DNA from 2 places in the Terrabacter sp. Soil811 genome. Region 1 is predicted to be linked to the other one. Evidence: predicted binding sites of a transcription regulator. Region 1 holds the regulator's gene; the other holds the start of a gene.
What was found. The regulator HrcA, encoded in region 1, represses chaperone genes, less so after heat shock. The targets are predictions, from matches to a motif close to TTNGCACTCGNNNNNNNCGAGTGCNAA.
Positions count from the first base shown of each region.

Region 2: groES (co-chaperone GroES) is a predicted target of HrcA. The motif match lies at 2,072-2,098, and genes of this name have one in related genera.

Region 1 is NZ_LMSX01000011.1:147,977-152,389, forward strand. Features, by position in the region: gene ASH01_RS19750 (16S rRNA (uracil(1498)-N(3))-methyltransferase) at 1-561, opposite strand, end outside; gene dnaJ (molecular chaperone DnaJ) at 580-1,713, opposite strand; gene hrcA (heat-inducible transcriptional repressor HrcA) at 1,796-2,839, opposite strand; gene ASH01_RS19765 (DUF3097 domain-containing protein) at 3,007-3,891, shown strand; gene ASH01_RS19770 (CHAP domain-containing protein) at 3,964-4,413, opposite strand, start outside.
Region 2 is NZ_LMSX01000009.1:178,565-182,977, forward strand. Features, by position in the region: gene ASH01_RS16415 (metalloregulator ArsR/SmtB family transcription factor) at 1-102, shown strand, start outside; gene ASH01_RS16420 (SRPBCC domain-containing protein) at 99-587, shown strand; gene ASH01_RS16425 (class I SAM-dependent methyltransferase) at 771-2,012, opposite strand; gene groES (co-chaperone GroES) at 2,251-2,547, shown strand; gene groL (chaperonin GroEL) at 2,682-4,298, shown strand.

The DNA of each region.
Region 1 (4,413 bases):
CTCGACGGACGCGAGCGGCTCGGTGGCGTCCTCGTGGAGCACGAGCGTGAGGGCGGCCTCCCCGACACGGGCCACGAGCGGAGCGAGCCCGATCGCGGGGGACGTCACCGGCACACGCGACCGGCGTGACTGCTTGGTCGCCCGGGCCACCACCGCGGCCCACTTGGCCAGTGACTTGGCGGCGCGGTCTCCGCGCCAGACGACGACGGAGCGCTCCGCCTGCCACGGCACGACCTCGTCGACACCGAGCTCGGTGGCGGCCTCGACGGCCTGCTCGTCGCGGTCGCCCTTGGCGAGGGCCTGGACGAGGACGAGGCGTGGGGCCGGCTCGGCCTCGTCGCTGACCTCGATCACGCGGCCCCGCACCCACGCCCGGTCGACGTCGGTGGCCTCGAGCAGGGCGCGCCGGCCCGCACCGTCGGCGACGAAGTAGCGCTCACCCGGTCGGATGCGCACGACCGTCGCGGCGTGGCGCCCCTCGGCACCGTCGAGGAGCAGGGACGCCCCGACCACGGCGCCGGCGACCTCGGACGGCTCGCCGAGGAAGAGCTGGTGGGTCACCGGGCGCTCACGTGGGGGTCACTTCTCCTTGAAGGCGTCGCGCAGCTTGCCGAACAGCCCCTTGTTGGCGGGGGTGAGGCGACCCTCGTGCCGCTCCTCGCCGCGCAGGGTCGCGAACTGGTGCAGCAGCTCCCGCTGCTCCTCGGTCAGGCGGGTCGGCGTCTGCACCGTGGCGTGCACGAGCAGGTCGCCGCGACCCCCGTGGCGCAGGTGGGTGACGCCGAGGCCGCGCAGGGTCAGCACGTCGCCGCTCTGCGTGCCGGGCTTGATCTCGAGGTCCTGCATGCCGTCGAAGGTGGACAGCTTGAAGCTCGTGCCGAGCGCGGCCGCGGCCATGGGCAGCTCGACGTTGCAGTGCAGGTCGTCACCGCGACGGGTGTAGGTGTCGTGGTTGACGACGCGGATCTCGACGTAGAGGTCGGCCTTGGGCCCGTTGCCGGGGCCGACCTCGCCCTCTCCGGTCAGCTGGATGCGGGTGCCGGTGTCGACGCCCGCGGGCACCTTGAGCTTGAGCGAGCGACGGGTGCGCACGCGGCCGTCACCCGAGCAGTCGTGGCACGGGTCGGTGAGGGTCGAGCCGTAGCCCTGGCAGTTGACGCACGGGCGCGAGGTCATGACCTGGCCGAGGAAGCTCCGCTGGATCTGCTGCACCTCACCGGCGCCCTTGCAGATCTGGCAGGTCTGGCGACCGGTCCCGGGCTCGGCTCCGTCGCCGTCGCAGCGCTTGCAGCCGACCGCGGTGTCGAGCGTCAGCTCCTCCTCGGAGCCGAAGACGGCCTTCGACAGGTCGATGTCGAGGCGCACGAGGGCGTCCTGGCCGCGCTGCACGCGGGCCCGGGGTCCGCGCGTGCCGGCCTGGGCGCCCGCGCCGAAGAAGGCGTCCATGACGTCGCTGAACGAGAAACCCTGTCCCGCACCGAAACCGGCGCCACCGCCCGAGGCGAAGGGGTCGGCGCCCATGTCGAAGGACTGGCGCTTCTGCGGGTCGGAGAGCACGTCGTAGGCCTGCGAGACCCGCTTGAACTCCTCCTCGGCCTCGGCGCCGGGATTCACGTCCGGGTGCAGCTTGCGGGCGAGCCGACGGTAGGCCTTCTTGATCTCCTCCTGGCTCGCGTCGCGCGAGACCCCGAGGACGGCGTAGTAGTCGTTCAAGCTGAGATTCCTTTTGGTACGTGGTGCTTTCGGTTCCGGCGCGGCGCTGCGCCGGCGGACTGGCCGCTGTGCTGCAGGTGGGTCAGGTGGCCTGGTTCTCGTCGAGGATCTCGGAGACGTAGCGCGCGACGGCGCGGACCGAGGCCATCGTCGTGGGGTAGTCCATGCGGGTCGGGCCCAGCACTCCGAGGCTCGCGACGCGCTCGGCACCGGAGCCGTAGCCCATCGACACGAGGGACGTCGACTGGAGCCCGGTCACGGGGTTCTCGGACCCGATGCGCACGGAGACGAGGTCGGGGTCGTCGCCGAGCTGGCCGAGCAGGCGCAGCAGCGTCACGTGCTCCTCGAGGGCCTCGAGGATCGGGCCGATGGTGCGGGGGAAGTCGGTGCCGGCGCGTGCGAGGTTGGCCTGACCGGCGAGGACGACGCGCTCCTCACGCTCCTCGACGAGGGCGTCGCCGAGGGCGGACACCACGGCCTCCATGGCGGCACGGTCGGCCTCGTCGGCCTCGTCGACGAGGCGCCGAAGGCGGGTCGCGGCCACGGTGAACGGCACGCCGGCCGCCACCTCGTTGATGCGCGCGCGGATCGAGGCGACCAGCGCCTCGCCCGTGCCGTCGGAGAGCACGCGGCCCGTGTCGACGACGCGCTGCTCGACGCGCCCGGTGTTGACGATGAGCACGATCATCAGGTGCGAGGAGCCCATCGGCACGAGCTCGATGTGGCGCACCGTCGACCGCGTGAGCGAGGGGTACTGCACGACGGCGACCTGACGGGTCAGGCTCGCGAGCAGGCGCACGGTGCGGTCGACGACGTCGTCGAGGTCGACGGCGCCCTCGAGGAACTGGCCGATGGCCCGGCGCTCGCCCGACCCGAGGGGCTTGACGGCGCTCAGCCGGTCGACGAAGACGCGGTAGCCGGCATCGGTGGGCACGCGCCCGGCCGACGTGTGCGGCGCGTGGATGAGGCCCTCCTCCTCGAGCAGGGCCATGTCGTTGCGCACGGTCGCGGCGCTGACGCCGAGGTGATGGCGCTCGACGAGGGCCCGGCTCCCCACCGGCTCGGAGGTCTGGACGTAGTCCTGCACGATCGCGCGCAGCACCATCAGCCTGCGGTCCTCGCTCATCGCGTCCCCTCCTTCACGGGTCTGGCACTCTCGATCGACGAGTGCCAAGTCTACGTCGTGCCTCGCGGATCTCCGATTTCATCCAACCGTATGCCGTCGGGGCAGCTCCGACCCCGCCCGCGTGGCGGCTGCGTCCGGGTCCACCAAGCGGCATACCCTCCCTAGTCGTGTCCCCCAACGATCGCTACGGATCCGACGTGCTCAGCGGCGACTGGCGTGCCCCGCGCCGCGGCCGGTCGACCCCGACCCCGGCCGAGCCCGACCTCGTCGTCGAGGAGGTCGAGACCGGCTGGGTCGGCGCCGTCGTGCGGGTCGAGAAGGCCGGCGGCATGCACGTCGTCCACCTCGAGGACCGCCGCGGGCGCACCAAGGCCTTCCCCCTCGGCCCGGGCTTCCTCGTCGACGGCGCCCCGGTGACACTCACTCCCCCGCAGGCCGCCGCCGGCGCTGCCCTCGCCGACGCCCGCCGGGCCGCGTCCCGGACCGCGAGCGGCTCGGTCGCCGTCGAGGGAGCGCGAGCGCGCGTCGCGAGCGGGTCGCGGATCTACGTCGAGGGTCGTCACGACGCCGAGCTCGTCGAGAAGGTCTGGGGCGACGACCTGCGCGTCGAGGGCGTCGTCGTCGAGCTCATGGACGGCGTCGACGACCTCGCCGGCATCATCTCCGAGTTCCAGCCGGGACCCGGTCGGCGCCTCGGCGTGCTCGTCGACCACCTCGTCCCCGGCACCAAGGAGGCCCGCATCGTCGCGCAGGCCCAGGCGCTCCCGGGCCTGTCCCAGCACGTGCGCATCCTCGGCCACCCCTACGTCGACGTCTGGCAGTCCGTGCGCCCGGAACGGCTCGGCTGGCAGCAGTGGCCGGTCATCCCGCGCGGGACGTCGTGGAAGCACGGCATCTGCGCCGAGCTCGGCTGGGCCCACGCGAGCCAGGCCGACATCGCCAACGCGTGGAAGCGGATCCTCGGCACGGTGCGCACCTACGCCGACCTCGAGCCGACGCTGCTCGCGAGCGTCGAGGAGCTCATCGACTTCGTCACCGAGCCCGGCGCCTGAGCGGCGACGGGCGCCCGGGACGCCGTGGCGGGCAGGGCGCCCAGGTCGCCCAGGTCGCCCAGGTCCCCCAGGTCACTTCTTGAGGTAGCCCTGGACGTCGACGACGAGGTAGGACGCCGCGCTCGTGTGCACCGTGATCGCCCCGTCGGCGCCGACGGGGACGACGACGGCGTTGACCCGGGCGCGGCCCGAGGCCACGGTGACGTTCGCGGGGGTCGGTCGGGTCGTGCCCGAGGCGTACGCCGTCACGGCGGTCGTCGCCGTCGGCGCGATGGGCGTCAGGGTGATCGACACGGCCGCCACCCCGACGGTGGGCACCCCGGCCCGGCCGAGGACGGGCACCGAGACGGTCGAGCCCGCCGCGACGCGCCCCGTCGGGGCACCGAGCCCGATGCGCGTGTCGAGCACTCGTGACGGGGCGAGCGCGACGTGGTCACCGCCCGTCCTGAACCAGCCGACCACGTCGACGAGCAGGTCGGTCTCGGCCGTGGACTGGATGGTCACCTTGCCGCCGGTGCCGAT
Region 2 (4,413 bases), on a different contig from region 1:
TGCCGCGAGGTCCGCTCGTTCTGGGGGCGGCGCCTCGACGCCCTCGACACCGAGATCGCCCGCGGCGCGCGGGCCCGACGACAGGGACAGGGACACCGATGAGCGAGCTGACGCAGGTGCTGGGCCGGATCGAGCGCGGCGGCGAGGAGGTGGCGGTCGTCTTCGACCGGCACTACGCGACGTCGCCCGACGACCTCTGGCGGGCGTGCACCGAGCCCGACCGCCTCGCGCGTTGGTTCGCCCCCGTCCAGGGGGAGCTGCGACCCGGTGGCGACTTCACCATCCACTTCGACGACGCCGACACCCCGGTGTGCCGCGTGGTGGTGTGCGAGGCGCCGAGCCGGCTCGTCTGGGAGTGGCCGCTCGGCGACGTGCGGTCGGTCGTCACCGCCGAGGTCATCGCCGACGGGGAGGGCGCCCGCCTGCACCTGCGGCACGAGCGGCTCACCGGCGCCCAGGCAGCGGGGTATGCCGCAGGCTGGGACACCTACGTGCGTCGCCTGGAGTCGGACGTCGCGGATGCTGCGATGGCGGACTGGGACGCCACGTGGAGCGCACTGCACGCGCTCTACGCCGCCATCGCCTGAAGCCCGTGGCGGCCGTCGCGCTCGGTCGAGGAGCGCCGAGGCGTCCGTTGCCGGGAGCGGCATCGGCGGCGGGCCGCTGACACTGGAACGCCACGTCGGAGACGGACGCCCGCCGACGCTCCACGCCGCGAGCGGCGGCGGTCGCTTTGGCAGCCGGGGGCGCCGGTCAGCCGGGGCTGCCGGTCAGGCGGGGGTGACGACGAGGGCGACCTGGCCGCCTCCGACGCGTGTCAGGACGAGCGTCGCCTCCGAACCGCCCTTGCCGCGGCCGGTCATCTTCAGCTGCCGGCGCAGCAGGTCGGCGTCGAGAGTCACGCCACGCTTCTTGATGGTCACCCGGTCGTGGCCGTGGTCGCGCAGCCAGCGGGCGAGCCGCTTCGTCGACAGGGGCATCGCCTCGACGACCCGGAAGCGCCGCGCCCACGGCAGCTCGCGCGCGACGCCGCTCGAGACGTAACCGACGCCCGTCGCGAGCTCGGCGCCGTCGACGGCCGCCACGAGCGCCCCCGTGAGCCCGGCCCGGATGACGGCCCGGTCCGGCTCGTAGAGCCACTCGCCGATGTCGGTCACCGACCCGAGGCCGGGTCTCTGACCGCCGTCGACCGCATCCTGATCCGTGACGACGGACGTCGAGGTCTCGGTGCACACGGCGGCGGTCCGTCCGGCGGTCGCGACGAGCGGTCCCCACCAGACTGCGCACTCGAGCACCTCGCCGTGCCACGACGTCCACTGCGCCTCCGCCCCCGACGGGACCGAGCCGTGCGGAAACGCGGGGGAGAGCTTGGCCCCCGTCGCCGGCACCTGCTCCGCGAAGTCGAGCACCTGTGACCACGACGGCGAGATCGCGTCGAGCGAGAAGACGCGCTTCGTGCGCCCGCTGATGTCGGCCACGCCGGTGACGCGGCGGGCCGGGTCGAGCCACAGCCCGAGGTGCCGTCGCCCCTCGCCCTGCGGCAGGCGTACGTCCTCGGCGAGCCCGTGCGTCACCCGGGCTGACGCCCAGTGGCGCAGGTTGACCGCGGCGATGCGGGCGGTCGTGTCGTCGGCGTCGACGGCGTTGACGGTGAGGTCGAGACCGGCGAACGCCATGGCGTCGGCGCCCAGCCCGCACCCGAGGTCGTAGACGTCGCGGACCCCGGCAGCGGCATACCGGTGGGCGTGTCGCGCGGCGATGGCGAGGCGCGTCGACTGCTCGAGCCCGTCGGAGGTGAAGAGCATGCCGGCGGCGAAGTCGCCGAACTTCTCGGTGCCGCGCGAGCGCAGCCGCGACTGGGTCATCGCGGCCGCGACGAGGTCGGCCGCGAAGCCCGCCTCGCGCAGTCGGCCCTGCAGGTGCAGCGAGCCGTCCTCGTCGTAGGGAGGCAGCGACTGGAGCAGGGCCCAGCCCTCACCTGCGGAGAGGCGATCGACCATGGCGGCATCCATGGCCTCATCCTGCCAGCGCCGGTGGGTGTGCCCGTCCGGGCCGCGGCGCGCCGACGAATCTGGCACTCGACTTGACCGAGTGCTAATGACAAACCTAGATTTCATCCTGTTGGCACTCTCGACCTGAAAGTGCCAGCACCCTCATCGAGGGAGGTCGACCCCCGCGACGGCGGCCAGCCTCGAAGAGCCCACAGTCCGTAGTCAGTTTTCCGACTGTCCCGAAGGGAAGGTCACCACCGTGTCGGTTTCCATCAAGCCGCTCGAAGACCGCATCGTCGTCAAGTCCCTCGAGGCCGAGCAGACCACTGCGTCTGGCCTCGTCATCCCGGACACGGCCAAGGAGAAGCCCCAGGAGGGCGAGGTCCTCGCTGTCGGCCCCGGCCGCTTCAACGACACCGGCACCGAGCGCGTCCCGCTCGACGTCAAGGTCGGCGACAAGGTCATCTACAGCAAGTACGGCGGCACCGAGGTCAAGTACGGCGGCGAGGAGTTCCTGATCCTCTCGGCCCGCGACGTCCTCGCCATCGTCGGCTGACCCAGCCGTATGCCGTGACCGCACCCCGGTGAGCCCCGCTGGGGTCTCCCCGGGGTGCGTCTCGTTTGACCGGGCATGCTCGCAGATGCCCGGATTCCCAAGAACCACAAAGCAACCCGAGCCAAAGGAACACCATGGCCAAGCAGCTGGAGTTCGACGACTCCGCCCGCAAGTCGCTCGAGCGCGGCGTTGACGCGCTCGCCAACGCCGTCAAGGTGACGCTCGGCCCGAAGGGCCGCAACGTCGTCATCGACAAGAAGTGGGGCGCCCCCACGATCACGAACGACGGCGTGACCATCGCCCGCGAGATCGAGCTCGAGGACCCCTACGAGAACCTCGGCGCCCAGCTCGCCAAGGAGGTCGCGACCAAGACCAACGACGTCGCCGGTGACGGCACGACGACCGCGACCGTCCTCGCCCAGGCCATGGTCAAGGAAGGCCTGCGCAACGTCGCCGCCGGCGCCGCCCCGGCCGCGCTCAAGCGCGGCATGGACAAGGCCGTCACCGCGGTCAACGACCGCCTTCTCGAGAACGCCCGCGAGGTCGACGGCAAGGACGAGATCGCCTCCGTGGCGACGCTCTCCGCCCAGGACGCCACCCTCGGTGGTCTCATCGGCGAGGCGTTCGACAAGGTCGGCAAGGACGGCGTCATCACCGTCGAGGAGTCCTCGACGACGGCGACCGAGCTCGAGTTCACCGAGGGCATGCAGTTCGACAAGGGCTACCTCTCGGCGTACTTCGTCACCGACACCGAGCGCATGGAGACCGTCCTCGAGGACGCCTACGTGCTCATCAACCAGGGCAAGATCTCCTCGGTCGCCGAGGTGCTCCCGGTCCTCGAGAAGGTCGTGCAGTCCGGCAAGCCGCTGCTCATCATCGCCGAGGACGTCGACGGCGAGGCCCTCTCGACGCTCGTCGTCAACAAGATCCGCGGCACGTTCAACGTCGCCGCAGTCAAGGCCCCCGGCTTCGGCGACCGCCGCAAGGCCATGCTCCAGGACATCGCCATCCTCACCGGTGGCCAGGTCATCGCGCCCGAGGTCGGGCTCAGCCTCGACCAGGCCGACCTGACCGTCCTCGGCCAGGCCCGTCGCGTCGTCCTCACCAAGGACAACACGACGATCATCGACGGCAACGGCGAGGAGGGCGAGGTCTCCGGCCGCGTCCACCAGATCAAGGCCGAGATCGAGCGCACCGACTCCGACTGGGACCGCGAGAAGCTCCAGGAGCGCCTCGCCAAGCTCGCCGGTGGCGTCTGCGTCATCAAGGTCGGCGCGCACACCGAGGTCGAGCTCAAGGAGAAGAAGCACCGCATCGAGGACGCCATCTCGGCGACCCGCGCGGCCATCGAGGAGGGCATCGTCGCCGGTGGCGGCACCGCCCTCATCCACGCCGCGTCCGCCATCGACGCCCTCGAGCTGACCGGCGACGAGGCCACCGGCGCGTCCATCGTGCGCAAGGCCGTCGCCGAGCCGCTGCGCTGGATCGCCGAGAACGCCGGCCTCCAGGGCTACGTCGTCACCTCCAAGGTGGCCGAGCTGCCCATCGGCCAGGGCCTCAACGCGGCGACGGGCGAGTACGGCGACCTCATCGCCGCCGGCGTCATCGACCCGGTCAAGGTCACCCGTTCCGCGCTGCGCAACGCCGAGTCCATCGCGTCGATGATCCTCACGACCGACACGCTCGTCGTCGACAAGCCCGAGGACGAGGAGCCGGCGGCCGGCGGTCACGGCCACGGTCACGGTCACTGACCGACCGCGCGACACGGCATACGACCGGGGTCCTTGACGGGCCCTGGTCCCACGCCCCGGCACGACAGCGAGGGCCGCTCCCCGACGGGGAGCGGCCCTCGCTGCGTCTCGACCT